3 regions of the Peribacillus aracenensis genome follow, and region 2 is predicted to be linked to each of the others. Evidence: riboswitches for the same ligand, from Rfam matches in the RefSeq annotation. Region 2 holds a riboswitch; each other region holds the start of a gene.
The links. A riboswitch is a leader RNA that binds a small molecule or an ion and turns the genes downstream of it on or off. The one in region 2 is predicted to bind thiamine pyrophosphate.

Region 1: it holds a riboswitch for thiamine pyrophosphate, as region 2 does, so the genes downstream of both, tenA (thiaminase II) here and N0M92_RS09215 (ABC transporter substrate-binding protein) in region 2, are expected to answer to the same signal.
Region 3: it holds a riboswitch for thiamine pyrophosphate, as region 2 does, so the genes downstream of both, tenA (thiaminase II) here and N0M92_RS09215 (ABC transporter substrate-binding protein) in region 2, are expected to answer to the same signal.

What each region holds. Positions count from the first base shown of each region.
Region 1 covers NZ_JANZMJ010000011.1:58,766-64,349, forward strand. The annotation lists gene N0M92_RS13060 (ABC transporter ATP-binding protein) at 1-1,040, opposite strand, end outside; gene N0M92_RS13065 (ECF transporter S component) at 1,051-1,635, opposite strand; gene tenA (thiaminase II) at 1,650-2,333, opposite strand; TPP riboswitch at 2,469-2,597, opposite strand; gene N0M92_RS13075 (SDR family NAD(P)-dependent oxidoreductase) at 2,732-3,478, opposite strand; gene N0M92_RS13080 (AMP-binding protein) at 3,531-5,168, opposite strand; gene menB (1,4-dihydroxy-2-naphthoyl-CoA synthase) at 5,187-5,584, opposite strand, start outside.
Region 2 covers NZ_JANZMJ010000006.1:209,562-215,145, forward strand. The annotation lists gene N0M92_RS09190 (NAD kinase) at 1-216, shown strand, start outside; gene N0M92_RS09195 (TatD family hydrolase) at 252-1,022, opposite strand; gene N0M92_RS09200 (ABC transporter ATP-binding protein) at 1,038-1,781, opposite strand; gene N0M92_RS09205 (ABC transporter permease) at 1,765-2,547, opposite strand; gene N0M92_RS09210 (thiamine-binding protein) at 2,544-2,828, opposite strand; gene N0M92_RS09215 (ABC transporter substrate-binding protein) at 2,840-3,844, opposite strand; TPP riboswitch at 3,979-4,088, opposite strand; gene N0M92_RS09220 (protein-glutamine gamma-glutamyltransferase) at 4,379-5,206, shown strand; gene rarD (EamA family transporter RarD) at 5,276-5,584, opposite strand, start outside.
Region 3 covers NZ_JANZMJ010000001.1:160,483-166,066, forward strand. The annotation lists gene thiE (thiamine phosphate synthase) at 1-351, opposite strand, end outside; gene thiM (hydroxyethylthiazole kinase) at 332-1,147, opposite strand; gene thiD (bifunctional hydroxymethylpyrimidine kinase/phosphomethylpyrimidine kinase) at 1,144-1,950, opposite strand; gene thiW (energy coupling factor transporter S component ThiW) at 1,919-2,440, opposite strand; gene tenA (thiaminase II) at 2,444-3,133, opposite strand; TPP riboswitch at 3,224-3,329, opposite strand; SAM riboswitch class I at 3,488-3,592, shown strand; gene N0M92_RS00820 (Fur-regulated basic protein FbpA) at 3,769-3,957, shown strand; gene N0M92_RS00825 (aspartyl-phosphate phosphatase Spo0E family protein) at 4,211-4,405, shown strand; gene N0M92_RS00830 (GNAT family N-acetyltransferase) at 4,474-4,980, opposite strand; gene N0M92_RS00835 (GDSL-type esterase/lipase family protein) at 5,198-5,584, shown strand, end outside.

The DNA of each region.
Region 1 (5,584 bases), on a different contig from region 2:
ACAGTATTTGCAACGAACTGAAACTCAGGATTTTGAAAGACAAACGTCATATGATTTGTTGGATTTTTCACCCTTTTAATGGGGGTCCCCATTAATTCATACTTACCATCCGTTTTTATGAACTGCATCAGTGCATGCAAAAGTGTGCTCTTTCCCGCGCCATTTTCTCCCCTGATTACAATCCATTCCCCTGAACGAACCTTCAGCTCTTCAATCTTGATTTTTTCCTCTTTATTCCGAAAACCGCTAAATCCTTGCACATACATAAGGAGTGAATCATCTGTAAATTGGTGTTCACGAATGGGTGCATGCTCATTTACATATTCATCCCAAACACCTGGAAACCATATTCCATATTCTTTCATTTCATTTTTATATTGTGAAAGAATGGTGTCTTTTGGACCATCAGCCATGATTTGACCGTCATCATTAAAAAGCACGATTCGATCGATGAATTCTAAAACATGGTCAATTTTATGCTCGACGATTATAACCGTTTTGTCTCGGCCAACTTCCTTCAACAAGTCCCAGATTTCTTTTGTTCCTTCTGGATCAAGCATGGCGGTTGGTTCATCCAAAAATATCACTTCTGGTTCAAGGGCCAATACTGAAGCGATTGCCAGACGTTGTTTCATCCCGCCTGATAATGTTTCTATACTTGTATGGCCTAGGTTCAATCCTACTTTACGGATATGATATTGGATTTTCCCTTTCATTTCATCTTTAGGGACGGAAAGATTCTCAAGGACGAAGGCGATTTCCTCATCGGCAAATGGCATGCAAAACTGACTATCAGGGTCTTGAAAAACATACCCCCATGAAGAAGGGCATTTCATTTCTTCAACTATCATCGGGACTTCGATGGAATTCGGAATCAATCCGCTTAACACTTGCAAAAGAGTGGACTTACCACATCCTGACGGTCCCAACAATAGTACCTTTTCTCCTTTATCAAACGATAAGGATAGGTCCTTGAAAATCAAAGATTCATCACCGGGATATTTCATTCTTAACTTCTCAACAGAAATGATTGGTTCCATGGCCCTCAACCTAATTTTGATCCAGTTCTGCATAATCTTTATTTGAAACCGGACGAACAAGATTGGTTACTCCTGTCGCTTCCAGGACTTTAACTAGATAATAGGCAGTCATACCTGCAAAGAAAATGGAACCCACAAACCTCGCTATCATGAATAAAGATAGATTCCAAGTAGATAGCGCACCAATTTCCCCGTATGCAAAATCCATTAGTACGGATGCAAGGCAGGAAGCTACCGCAGCTAAAACGGCCACCGAAATATTGAATTTTTTATATTTGAACGCCATGAACACCAGTTCCGCGAACAAACCTTGGACCACCCCATATAACAGTACGGTCAGCCCCCAAGGAGAACCTAGAAAGAATTCCCCGGAAGCTGCAGCAATCTCCGCCAAAAGTGCCACACCCGGTTTCCGTAAAATTAAAAAGGCGACGGGACCAGCTATAAACCACATTCCATAAATAAGTTGATCCAGATGTAATCCTAATGGTTTAGCGGAATAGTAAATCGAACCCCAAAGGATATAAACGATTCCAAATGCTACCGAAATCACGATCGTGACTAATATATCCGTTAATTTCAATCCTTTTTTCATTATTTCATTCTCCTTTATACTTCCAGTGTTTCCTGGTGCACAGGCCATGTCTCTAAACGATAAGCCATTTCCCAAAATGAGTATTCATATTGGCTGCTAAGGATAAAATGCTCTTTCATTCTCTCCTTATCTTCGTCCGTTACTTTTTCAGCAATCTCATCAAGCCTCGCAATTTGTTCTTCCACCAAAGTGCGGAACCACTCTCCTCCGTACGCCGCTATCCATTCTTGATAAATCGGCTCTTCGGGTATGCAACCTTGCAGCTTTTCACCTATTTCATAATATAGCCAGTAACACGGCAAGATGGCTGCAATAACATCACCTAAATGTCCCGAATAAGCTGCACGATACATATGGGAAGTATAAGCATAAGCGGTCGGGGCGGGTTTGAAATTTTCCCTTTCTTCTTTTGTGATGCCTAATCTCTCAGAGAAATTCTCATGAAGCTTCAACTCTGCTTCATATGTTCCTTGTGCATGGCCGGCAAGCCTGCTTGTTGTATGTAAATCTGTAGCTTTGACTGCCCCTAAAGCTTGAACCCTGGCAAAATGAGATAAATAATAGGCATCTTGCATGACATAAAAACGAAAACATTCCAATGGCAATGTGCCATCTCCTATTCCTGCAACAAACGGGTGATTAAAACTAGCTTCCCAAATATGATCAACTTCCCGACGGATTTCCTCTGAAAACTTCATGTCCATTACCTCCAAATAGTATTTTTCAATGAATCTTACAGAAAAAAACTTTTATCACCCCTTTTTTTTGCAAACAAAAAACCACTTTCTTAAACGTAAAGAAAGTGGTTGTACTTGAAAAAATACAGAAACGTATCGTTCCAGACCCCACTTCCCTACGCTGGTATAAACCAGATCAGGTTCTAAGGGTCTTAAAGTCATACTCTAATCTCAGCTTCTGCGGTAAAATCAACTTTTACCTATAAAGCACCCCTAGTGGTACAAATTGTATATTTTATTTTCATTTGCCTTTATATTAACACGATAAATCCAATTGTCAAACGTTTTAGAAAAATTTTCAACCTAATGCTTTAGGTTTACTAGCCTTTCAATCTTGCATAACCACCCAACTATATTGATTAGACCATAGTTAATCCACCATTTACGGAAAGTGTTTGCCCCGTAATATACCCTGCATCTTCCGAAACGAAATAGGCAACAGCACTGGCAATGTCCTCTGGTTGAGCTAGCCGGCGAAAAGGAATCGCTTTTTCCAAGGCACCTGCTATACCTTCATTATACGAGCCTATTTCTTGAAATAGAGGTGTATCTGCTGGACCTGGTGCAATACAATTGATGTTTAGTTTGTGACGTGCCATTTCTCTTGCTATCGTTTTTGTGAAGGCAATCACCCCTCCCTTAGCAGCCGAATAAACTGCCTCTCCACTTGATCCTACTCTAGCTGCATCAGATGCAATATTTACTACCTTTCCGTAACCATTTTCAATCATGAGAGGTAAAATTTCCTTGCAAGTATGGATCTGCCCAAGTAAATTAATATCGATAATCCTTTTCCAAGTGCTAGGATCACTTTTTAAAAAAGGTTCCACCTTATCCCAGCCTGCATTATTAACCAATATATCTATTTTATGATAATGATTCACTGTTTCTTCAACGGCCTTTTTAACACTTTCTAATTTGGTTACATCACAATGGATCGCCCTAGCTTCAAAACCCGAATTTTCGATTAAAGAAACCGTTTCCTCAGCATTTTTATGATTTATATCAGCCACGATGATGTTAAAATTGCAAGAAGCCAATTTTTTTGCAATCTCTCTGCCGATTCCGCTTCCGGCACCGGTAATAAATGCGATTCTTTTATTCATCGTATTTCCCTCCACTTTCACCATTTAGTCAATATGGATTTATTTAAACTGCTTATATCTTGTCGACTAACTTTTCATTTATCATTTCCCGGAGCCGGAATTTCTGGATTTTCCCGCTTGCCGTACGAGGAAAGTCATCCATTATTTCAAGAAGTTCAGGCCAATATTGTTTGGCCAAACCCTTTTGCGAGAGAAATTCCTGCATGGAATCCATCGTGATCGGGCTCTTCCCCGTTTTCATGCTGATACATGCACATGCTTTTTCCTGAAGACGGGAATCTGGAACTGCAATAACCTGAGCGCTAGAAATATCCGGGTGTTCATACAATACATTTTCTACATAAGCGACTGGAATATTTTCACCGCCACGTATGATTATGTCTTTGTTTCTTCCAGAAATTCGAATATATCCTTCTTCATCAATGAATGCCCGATCACCGGTAATGAACCATCCGTCACTATATTCAGCTAAAGTATCCTCGATCCGTTTAAAATAGCCGACAAAAAGAGCCGGACCCCTTACTAATAAAGAGCCTTCTATATTCGGGGCACAGACCTCCCCTTCAAAATCTACGACCTTTAGTTCCATTCCCGGAAACGGAGTTCCGTCGGTATTCGTCAGTTTTTCTTCTGGATCTTCAAGTCTCGTCAAGGTTACCAAGCCATCTTCCGTTTGACCCCACCCTGACAATATTTTGAACGGGACTTTTTCCATGGCTTCCTTTACTAAATGCCTGGGAATCGGGGCACCTAAAGCTACGAAGACTCGTAGCGAATTAAGGTCATACCTTTCTATCCCCTCCATTTGAACCGTATCTTGCAGAAAAGGAGTAGCTCCGGCCGTAAACGTTATTTTCTCCCTCTCTACCCATTCAATAAACTCTTTCGGATTCCAAATGTCTTGATAGACTCCCGTACCTCCAATATGTGTAGGGAGCCTAACTCCATAACCAAAACCTGTTTGATGGGCGAACGTTGACGCCATGAAAAGAACATCATCGGATGTTAAATGTAAGCGGTCAATCCAATAATTCGTTGATATACAAAGAGTATTATGGGTATGCATAACTCCTTTTGGACTTCCTGTGGTTCCCGAGGTAAAGATAATTTCAGTCACATCATTGGGGTCAAGTGTGATTTCATCCAAAATGGATGAATCCATCCGGTCTTCCCAAGGTTCCTCAAATAAAGAGGAGAACAGTTTCATCCCATTCGGCGCTCTGTCACCCATCACGTATATATGTTTCATTGATGGCCATTGATGACTTAGTCTTTCAATCATGTCAGGGTAATAAAACCCACGGAAATACTCTGGTACAACAATCATTTTAGATTCTGCCATCCCAACCATATAGCCAATTTCCCTATCTCGATAAATTGGTATCAATGGATTGCTAATGGCACCGATTCTTGTAACAGCATAATGCATGATTATAAATTCATTCCAGTTAGGCAGTTGAAAAGAGACAACATCCCCCTTACCCAATCCTATATGCAAGAGACCCAAAGCGACCCGATCGACCAACTTACCAAGCTGTTTGTAAGTAAAACTACTTTTTTTATCGATAATAGCCATCTTATCTGGATGCTTTACTATAGCATCATTCAAATAATCCAAGATGGTACGATTCGGCCAAACGCCTTTAAATTCCCCCACATACTCCTGAGTCAAAATCGTCTCCAATTTCACCAGTTTTCATCCCCCTCATCAACCTCTGAATTTTTTAAAATCTACAGGCCTCTTTTCTAGGAAGGCATTTTTTCCTTCTTCCGATTCTTTTGTATTGTAAAACATCGCTAAACTGCCCATCGATAGTTGAGAAATCCCTTGAATGTTGGCACTATCTGCATTAAAGGAATATTTGAGCATTTTTAGCGCAGTAGGACTCTTATCAAGGATCTTTCTTGCCCACTCCTCTGCTGCCTCGTGCAATTGTTCCGAGGCAACGATTTTATTCACAAGTCCCATTTCTTTTGCTTCTTGTGCAGAATATTGTTCACATAAATACCAGATTTCCCTTGCTTTCTTTTCTCCGACAATTCGTGCTAAATAAGCTGAACCAAAACCTGCATCATAACTACCGACCTTTGGCCCACTCTGGCCAA
Region 2 (5,584 bases):
ACCCTAGGTTCCTCATTTATTTTAAGCGGTGATAAGACGTTGACCGTCCACCTTGAAGAAAACGGACCAAGCTATCCGATCATCGGAATGGACAATGAAGCACTAAGCATCAATCATGTCGAAAAAGTAAAGGTCCGGTTAAGCGGTAAAGTCATCAAGACCGTTAAATTAAAAGACAATTCCTTTTGGGAAAAGGTTAAAAGGACCTTTCTATGAACTAAAAAAGGTACCGGGTATGGTAACCGGTACCTTTAAATATGATAAAAATCTTTCGTATTTTGATAAAGGATTTCATAGACATCCTCAATCGGCAATCCTTTAATCGAAGCAATCTGACGCACACTGTCATGCATCATGCCGGGATGGGTCCATTTCCCATTAAAAACCCCTTCAAACGGCCATGGTCCATCCGTTTCAATCATCATCAGCTTAAGTGGGTATTCCGAAACCAATTCCTGTATTTCCCTCTCATAACAAACATCAGGTGTAATCGAAATGCGATAGCCCTTTTCGGCCATTCTTTCGACTGTCCGGATATCGCCTTTAAACCAATGAAAGTGTGCCTTTGTGATTTGATGCTTTTCCAAAAGGTCGCAAACGATGGGTGCATCGTCATGTACGGCATGAAGGATAACCGGCTTTTCAACCTCTTTGGCTAAGGTCAGGAACCTCTCCAGTATCGCTATATAAGCTGACTTATCAATATCGGGATTTTCCTGCCTTAAATAATAGGGCAGCCCAACCTCACCTATGGCAACCATATCTTGATGATGTTCCCGCATCCAGTTCAAAAGTTCGTTCACCTCTTCATCACCTGGGAGCGGCTGCTCTGGATGAAAACCAAAGGCAGGCTTTATTCGTGAATCCTTCAGTGAGAGCTGATAATTGTTAATCGAAGAAGCCAAATTCATGGAAACAGTCAGCAAGGATTCCATATGAACCTTTTCCATGTCAGTCAGAATCTGCTTCCGCTTAACAACGTCATACCGGTCTAAATGGATATGACTGTCGATGATCCTCAAGTTCAATCGCCTCCCTTAAGTATAAATAGTTGGCTTCAGTGCTGCATATAAGTCTCTCTTCAAATGAAAAAACTCATCACTAAGAAGCTGTTCTTCACTTCTTGGCCTTGGAAATGGAATTTCCACTTCTTTGATGACAGCAGCCGGTTTTGCTGATAACACATAGATTCGATCTGAAAGGAAAACCGCTTCATCTATGCTATGTGTAACAAATAGCACCGACCTCCGATTTTCTTCCCAAACCGACAATAGCCATTTTTGCATTTGCAATCTTGTCAGTTCATCCAAGGCAGAAAAGGGTTCGTCCAAGCACATCAAGTCCTGTGGACTTAAGATACTCCGGATGAATGCGGCCCTTTGCTTCATGCCTCCAGATAATTCATGCGGATATGCTTTTTCGTACTCTTCCAATCCGGCTTTCATCAAAAGGGATTTTGCCTTTTCTTTATCTCTGATCCCAGCGAGTTCACTTCCAAGCAAAACATTTTCCACTACCGTCCTCCAAGGTAAAAGGGAAGGCTGCTGAGGCATATAGCTGATATGGCCCTTTAAGCCATTTATCTTTTTGCCACCCAGTGAGATGATTCCCTGATCCGGCTTTAAAATGCCGCCAATCAAGTGGAACAATGTACTTTTACCGCTGCCTGATGGCCCAAGGATCGTGACAAATTCCCCATCATCCACATGGAAATTCATATTCTCCAATATATTCTGTTTACCATCGAAAGAATAGGAGACGTCTTTAATTTCCAGATTCATCCCTTTTCCCCTCCTTTCTCTTCCAAGAAACTACGTATTTCTCCAGGAAAGTGATGATTCCAAAAAAGATCAGGCTCATGCCCATGATGATGAAAATGGCAACAAACACTCGATCTGTCCTGAACGCTGAGGAAGCGAGAGTCATATAAACACCAATCCCCGATTTTGCCCCAAGCCATTCCGAAATAACCGCCCCCATTACACTATATGTGGCCGAAATTTTCAGGCCGGAGAAAATGAACGGGATCGAGTGAGGAAGTTCCAGCTTCCAAAATAACTGGTTTTTTCCCGCTCCCATCATCTTGAAGTAATGCTTAAGTTCGTATGGTGTCTGGCGAAAACCGTCCAATGATGCAACCGCAACCGGAAAAAAGCATACAAGTGATATCACTATTAACTTAGGCAGCATGCCAAAGCCAAACCAGATCACCAAGAGCGGCGCCAAAACGATGATGGGTATATTTTGTGATAGTATGAGCAGAGGATAAACCGCATCCTTCACACCTGGAAATAGGTGTAAGATTGCCGCGATCAATAAGCCGATGCAGCTTCCAATAAAAAAACCCGTCAACGCAAGCTCGGTTGTGGATATAAGGTGTCCGTAAAGAGTGCGGGCCGACTCAATTCCTTCAATGAAAATGGCCGATGGAGCGGGAAACAGCCATTCTTCGACTTTCAATAAAACTGTCACTGACTCCCATACTATCAGCAACAATAATAAAAGAAAGAAGGGAGCCCCCTTCTTCCAAATTCCCCTTCCGTTCATGCCCGATATTTCTCCGTTAACGTATCCATCGTAATCCCGCTTGGCTGATATAATATTTTTACTTGGGAAATGACATTCGGCGAACCTATTTCAATCATTCTTACATTCATTTTTTCTATCACGGCAAAAAGTTCGGAAAGCTCACCCTCCATTGTCGTTTCAAGCGGGTGAACCTCATACTTGACACCTGATTCTTCAATGATCTTGATTGCTTCATCAACCATGGGGATGACATTTTCCCCTTTAGGAATGATCTGTATGCTAATTAATGAGTTGGCCATTGTATTTCCTCCTATTTTGGTAAAAATTCATTGGTAAATGCCTTTTCAGGATCGAAATCACCTTCAAGAAGCTTATTTTCAGTCATCCAATCACTGTATTTCTTCCAAATTGCAAGCTTTTGCTCACCCCATCGCGGAGCATCATCCTGATACTTGTCTGCAAGCCACTCCTGGCTTTTCTTTACTAGTTTTGCATCAAGATCCGGTGCAGATTTGATTAACATGTCCGCTGCATCGTCTGGATTCTTGATTGCAAACTGGTATCCTTTCGAAGCTGCATGTACGAATGCTTTAACAGTCTCCGGATCTTCTTTAATCATCTTTTCATTCGTAGTCAATACAGGCGTATAGTAATCAAGCTTATCAGAGTATTCGGTTAAGTAAACCATATTAAGCTTTTCATTACGCAATTCAGCCTCAACGCCTGTCCATCCATAATAAATCCAGGCAAAATCTATATCCCTTTTAACAGAAGTGAAAAAATCCGTGTCTCCTGTATTGACTATATCCACTTTATTTACATCGGCATTTTCTTTTTTCATGAGTGAATCAATGATGGCTTTTTCAACCGGAGACCCCCAGCCACCATACGTTTTCCCTTCAAAATCCTTAGGAGTTTTAATGTTCTTTGCCTCAGGTGAAGCGAATCCCGAGGTATTATGCTGAATGACGGCAGCTACCGAAACAATCGGCACGCCCTGCACGCGGGCCTGCGTTATGCCCTCCTGGTAACTCACGCCAAATTCCGATTTACCTGAAGCGACAAGCTTATCAGCTCCGGCTTCACCTGGCATGATGATTTCCACATCAAGACCTTGTTCTTTAAAATAACCTTTTTCCTTGGCTACATACAATCCTGTATGATTTGTATTCGGTGTCCAATCGAGCACGACCGATACTTTTTTTAATTTTTCTTTTCCTTCATTTTTAGATGCTTCTTCTTTTTCATTAGTTCCGCCTGCACCGCATCCAGCCAAAAGGAACAACGAAGTTAACAGTGGCAAGAATTTATTCAAGTCATTATCCTCCTACACATCATATAAGATCCATATGCCGGAACCATAATGGGGCTCCAGGGTTTATTCAAATACTGGATGAAAAAGCAAAAAACGCCCGAAGATGGATTCGGACGTTAACATACAAAACAGAAAGTCAGTAATAATATGTTCCCTCCGCTGGCATCATCCAGATCAGGTTCAAAGAGTCAGCATCTAAAGGATGCAATCTCAGCCAGCAGTACTGGCCCCCCTACATTTCTCGCACATATGAACTTTTCTCTCTCATTATATCAATTCATGGGGAAAAAGGAATACTATTTTGCTTCTTCTCGCTAATCGGAGAGGTATTCCTGCACTCTAGGATTTCTAGCAAAACATCTTTTGGAATGAAAGTAAAAAAATTCTGCCTCTTTTCATTCCAATCATTCTCGGCTGTCACGTTCCAAATAGTCAATTCAAAGCTTGCATTCATATAATGAGCATTATATGTAAACATTTTTGTTTACCGGTTTTATAAACCGTTCATTTCATAAGTAAAAGGTGGATATGATCATGATAAAGATTAATCACAAACGGTTAGATGTCAGTCAAATCCAACCAGGAATAGCATCTGCTAAATCACTTGAAATGGTCCAATTGCTGGCGGAGGATTCCAACGTTTTTGAATATCCGAACTTTAGAATGTTTAATTTCGAGATACAACTGAGGAACCGGGTCATTGCGGCAGCTATTGCGTTGGATAAAAGTAATGCAGAATTTTCCACACTTGAGGAATCGGCATCCAATAAACAATATTGGCGCCTTTCAAAGGATGGCACCTTTACCCTTCAGCCAGGGGTTCTCCCTCATGCTGCACTCGTTGACATTTTCATAAATGGAGGGCTTTATGCTTTTGAATGCGGGACTGCAATAGTCGTCACTTTTTTAAAGGCCATTTTGGATTTGATCGGCCCTAGGAATTTCGACGACCTTTTTTCAAACCTAGTTTTATATGACTGGCACCCTCCACAAAATATGGAACTCATTGTTCATAAAGGAAGGGATTATTTACCAGGTGATTGCGTTTACTTCAAAAACCCTGATCACGACGAGGCAACTCCTGAATGGCAAGGTGAAAATGCCATATTATTAGGAAAAGACCTCTTATATGGCCACGGGATCGGGATTACCAGTTCACAGGGAATCATCGATGAATTAAATAGCAATAGAAAGCCATTCGCCACCATATCAGCATTCCTGACAAATCATATCATTTTCCTGGATAGTTCCTTCTATAGTCAATTCCAACAAAATATCCCCCGTGCAAAGTCCGATTACAGTCCTGTCAGCCTTTCCAATTGTATTGTATCAGAAATAGGTTCGAGTTTTTACCTTTCATGACCCGGGCATTTTCCCCTATACCGGCATAAAAAAATGCTTGGAGAGAAATCTCCCAGCATTTTTTGTTATTCACGCACCAATATTCCCTTTGCCTTTGAACCTGCGGGCACTTGCCTGACCCCATTTCGTTATGGATAATGTATAAACAGCCAAGGCTGACCATATGAACAAAAAGGCTAAAAGATGTGCTTTGGTAAAACTTTCATGATAGACGAATACCCCGATCAATAAAGATAAGGTCGGAGCGATATACTGAAAAATGCCAAGCATCGATAACGGGATCTTCTCCGCCCCTTTCGCAAAATATAAAAGAGGCAATGCCGTGACAATCCCGCCGCCCACCAACAGCAAGCTTGTGCTTCCCTCTGTAAAGAATTG
Region 3 (5,584 bases), on a different contig from region 2:
AGCTTCTTCAAGAGTGGAGACAGATACTCCGACAATCATATCTTCAGGAACCATTTGTTTGACGACAGTCAGTGGAAGGTCATCTTGCCCAATATGAATTCCGTCCGCTGCAACCGCAAGTGCTATATCCACCCGGTCGTTGATGATAAGGGGAATGGAAAACTCGTTCAATAACTGTTTCAATGCAGAAGCTTTTTTATAAAAGGAAAGGGATGAATTGTTTTTCTCCCTAAGTTGTACGATCGAGACTCCTCCTGAAACCGATTCTGCAATGATTTTGGTCAATTTTTCCAATGCTATGGACTCTTCCGTAACTAAATACAAGCTTAAATCAATTTGGGACTTCTTCATTCATTTTCACCTCATGCATCCAGATTTCCTTATCCATTCTTGATATTGCATCGATTAATCGCACACGAAACGTTCCTGTTCCTTCATCTTTTTGAAGGTTTGCAGCAGCTAGTTCCCCTGAAATGCTCATGGTTGAGATTCCGGCAATTGCCGCAGAATAGAAATCGTCGGTGACTCCTGAAAAAGTGCCGATAAGAGCGGTGGACATGCAGCCGGTACCTGTAACATTAGTTAAAAGAAGGTTTCCATTGTCGATGATGGATGTATGTTTTCCGTCGCTGACCGCATCCTTTGCTCCGCTGACCACGACGATGCTATTCAATTTATTAGCTGCTTGTGCAGCCAGCTCTGCATGGCTAATCGCTAGTTCCCCCGAATCCACCCCGCGTGTAACGGTATCCCCACCCATCAATGAAAGGATCTCACTCGCATTCCCGCGAATGATTTGGAAAGTAACCTTACTAAGGAGCCCTTTGACCTGCTCTGTACGATAGGGGGTGGCACCAACTCCCACCGGGTCCAAAATGACCGGGATATCCATGGTATTTGCCGTCTTACCGGCAATCTCCATTGCTTCCAAGGCTTTATCATCAATCGTACCGAAATTCAAAACCAATGCATCTGCTAATTTGACCATATCCGCCACTTCTCTTGGGCTCGAAGTCATTACTGGTGAACCACCGATGGCAAGGGTGGCATTTGCACAGTCGTTGACCGTAACAAAGTTGGTGATTTGGTGAATGAGTGGTTTTCTTTCTTTTACCTTCACGAATAAATCGGCTGCAGAAACCTTCATATTAATTCACTCCGTTCTTTTTTTGAAAATGAATGAAAATGATGGACAGGTCCATGACCTTTACCGATTGAAAAGCTATTGCGTATCGCTTCAGAAATATAGGTCTTGGCCTTTTCGATCGACTCTTGCAATGGCAGCCCATTTGCCAGGTTTGATGTAATGGCGGATGATAGGGTACAGCCCGTGCCATGAGTGTTCTTTGTATGGATGCGCTCTCCCTCGATCCATTGGAAGTCAGTCCCATCATAAAAAAGATCATTTGGATTTCCTGCTGCATGGCCTCCTTTAAGTAAAACGGCTTTGGGACCCATTTCTTGTATAGAAATGCATGCTTTGTAGAAATCTTGTTCCGTTCGAATCGACAAGCCAGTAAGTACTTCCGCTTCCGGTACATTAGGGGTTACAAGTGTTGCAAGCGGAAGCAAATCCATTTTTAAGGCAGAGACAGCCTTTTCGTCGAGCAAATGATGACCGCTTTTGGAAATCATGACAGGGTCAAGGATAACGATGGCAGGCAAGAAGGTTTTAAGGGACGCAGCGACAGTTTCCACGATTTCTTTTGATCCAAGCATGCCTATTTTTACTGCATCGACAGGAATATCTTCAAAGATAGCTGCAATTTGATCTGATATGATTGCTGTTTCAATTGGCTGTACTGAACGGACTTCCATTGTATTTTGTGCGGTTACGGCTGTGATGGCAGACATTCCAAAGACACCATGTGCAGAAAATGTTTTTAAATCCGCTTGTATTCCTGCGCCGCCCCCTGAATCAGAGCCTGCGATGGTTAATGCTGTTTTCATAAAAAAACCCCTTCATATAAGTATTTTTTAGAAGTATTTTAAGTAATATGAATGCTAAAATCGCACCAGCGAATGAACTGAGCATAAAAGCCGGTAAAAAACCAAAAAGAGCAGCTTTTTCCCCCAATAGTAGGAGGGCAAGTGGATAACAGGCTAGGGAACCGAGAATACCGGTCCCGATCACTTCCCCTAAACAGGCAAATTTTAAGCTTTGTGTTTTTCGGTAAAGGATGGCAGCCAAAAGTGCACCGATCATGCTACCGGGAAAGGCGAAAATTGAACCGGTACCAGACATGTTTCTAATGATGGAAACTAAAAAAGCTTGTGTCACTGCATAAGCTGGCCCCAATAGAACGGCCGTCAGGACATTTGCCAGATGCTGAATAGGAAAGACCTTTGCAAATCCTGCAGGAATGAAAATAAATGAACTGGTCAGCGTTGTAATAGCCGTGATCATGGCAGTCAACGTCAGTTTCTTGACAGGATTCATCATCTACAGCGGCCAATCTTGCTCATTATGAACCATATCCCAAAATAAATATTCATATCGGGAAGTAACCAAAAAGTGCTTTTCTAATCTAAGAAGTTCCTTTTCTGGCATGCCTTCCGTCAATTCTTCCAACAAAGCGATCAGCCATTTATGTGCTTCCCCGAATTCAGGAGATGAATAGGACCTTATCCAATCTGCGTAGCGATTGTTTTCCAATGCTGCTCCATTTTGTTCTTTTAGTAGCAAACCGATTTCATAATAATCCCAAGCGCAGGGCAGGAGACAGGCGATCAAGTCTGCCAAAGTCCCATGCTGAGCTGCATTTAGCATATAGCCTGTATAGGCTAGAGTCGTTGGAGTAGGTTCTGTATCTTCCAATTCCTTGGAAGTGATCCCGAATTCGGAAGCATAATGCCGATGAATATCCATTTCCACTTGAAGGGTTTCATTTAAAATACTCGCAAACTTTGCCATGGTTTCGATGTTATGAGCTTTGATTACACCTAAAGCAAAGAGCTTGGAATAATCCATGAGATAGATATAGTCCTGCTTCAGATAATAGGCAAATTTCTTTTCAGGAAGCGTACCATTTCCAATTGCCTGGACGAAGGGATGTGAATGGTTCCTTTTCCAAATCTCTTTTGACCGTGCATGTAGTCTATCACTGAATGTTTCTAATTTAACATTCTCCATTGTTCATCCTCCTTTAGAATGGATCCCTTTGTTCATGAAAAAACCCCGTTCCTGAATACGGAACGGGGTAGATGGATATAGTCTGAAAATGGACGATATCATCCACTTCCCTCCGCCGGTATGAGCCGGTTCAGGTTCAAAGGGTCCGGAACTAATTCCATCTCAGTCTTAAAAAAAGACTCCCCTAGTGGTGTGAATTGTATGTAATTACTGACATCATATCAGAAAGACAAGAAAATGCAACCTACATTTAAAAGAGGGACCATTTTATGTCCAGGAAAAAAGGGAGAACCAGGTAATTGACTTTTGATGGTTATTAGGATAAAATCATGTCTACATCATTTATATATCGATTTCTTATCCAGAGAGGTGGAGGGACTTGGCCCAAAGAAACCTCGGCAGCGGACCCGTTTTGGGAACTGTGCTAAATCCAACAAGCATATGCTTGGAAGATAAGAAGAGCCGTACGGACACTGTCAGCCTCTTCTTGAATTAGAAGGGGCTTTTATTTTTGGGAAATAACGTTTAGTGACATAATAGAAAAGGTATATATAATTTGGTGAAAATAAAACAAGTTGATAAAGTTTAGCTAACTAGAAGCAGGCTCTAGGATGACTAGGAAAGGAGCCATTTACATGGCAGAATTATTTAAGAGGATCGAACAGAGGAAGGCAAAGCTTATTGAAGAGTTATTGGCCAATGGAGTATACAAAACCTCTGATGAAAGGCATCTTTATGATGCCCCATTAAAAGTACTTGAAGATGAATATAAGATTGTTATAAATAAACCAAATACCGAGTCACCTTCTGAATGGATGACATAGTAAACGATGGACTATAGTTTGGGTTCTTGGATAAGAGATATGATGTAAGCATTCACAGTCTACACTAGTGGATGCTTTTTTGCGTTTAATAGAAAATGACACAAAATATACATAATTACAGGATTAATAGTCATTTTGTCACATTTATCCTTTAAAATAACACATTTAATTTCCGAAAAATAGTTGATTTTAACTAGTAGATTCATTATGATGAAAGTGTAAAAAAATTGAATAAATGGGAGGTGGCTATATAATGCCTTGCCTTAAGGTAACTATAGAAAAAATAGAAGAGAAAAGAAAAGAAATGATCAACTTGGCAGCAATTTACGGCTTATCAAGTCTGCTAACTGTTCAAGCCAGTCAAGAATTGGATACGCTATTAAATGCGTTAACAAGTAAAAGAGATTGTGAACATTTTTACCTCCAGAAAGCATATAGGTATTTTTAAATTAGCCAATTCGCACTCGATTAATATGAAAAAGCTACTGCTCAAGGCAATAGCTCTAAAGAATGATATTACATATCGACACGTTTACCAAGAATGAGCAAATCCCGCTCGATCCCATCCAACTCGGCAACTTGAGGTAAATGTGCCCATTCTTCAAACCCGAATTTGGAAAAAAGCTTAAGGCTTGGTGTATTGTGGGCGAAAATGAAACCCAATAGAGTCTTAACACCTAATTTTGGACTCCATTCAATTGCCTTTTGAATCGAAATTTGTCCGATTCCTTTTCCCCGGAAATAATCATCTATATAAATGCTGATTTCGGCAGTGGATTTATATGCCGGTCTGCCATAGAAGGATTGAAAGCTCATCCATCCAGCAGTTTTCCCTTCTATAGTAATGATAAATAGCGGTCTACTTTCTGAATGATGTTCCTCAAACCATTTAACCCTCGATTGGACGGATACAGGCTCCGTATCTGCCGTGACCATTCTTGAAGCAATTGTTGAATTATATATTTCAACAATTCTGGGCAGATCGGATAGTCCTGCCTCTCTAAACTCTATGAGCTCTTCCATGATTTAAACTCCTAACTATCATTTATTCAATCTCCAGAATGAAGGGTAATCCCATATTTTGTTTAAGGGATGGTGAATGACACCCAATTCATTGAAAGTTTTATATTATCATACACTCTTGAATCTTTATCTGACAATTTTTTTATGTTAAGACTGTAGATTTTTGGGGTATGTAAAAGATTAAATACTTCTAGTAAAGAGACAAGAGGAGAACCAAATGAAAAAATTGGCAGGTTTATTGATTATAGTACTCGTTATATGTTTTGCTGCGTATGAATTTCAGGCCTCGGAGTCGGAAGAGGTGCAAAGGGTGATGGCTTTTGGAGATTCATTAACCTATGGAAAAGGGGATAAGGATGGGGAAGGATATATAGAAGGCCTTGAGGATGAATTGAATAATCCGCAATCGGAACAAAAAGTGAGTTTTTGGAATTACGGTATAAAAGGCCAGGAAACGGATGGGGTGATGAAACAGCTTGATGATTACCGCATTAAAACGAAACTTGATGAAGCCGATACTTTCATCGTTTTTATTGGAACGAATGACTTGATCAATAGTAACGGAGGGGACTTGGAGAAAATAAGTGACCGAAAAATCATTGAA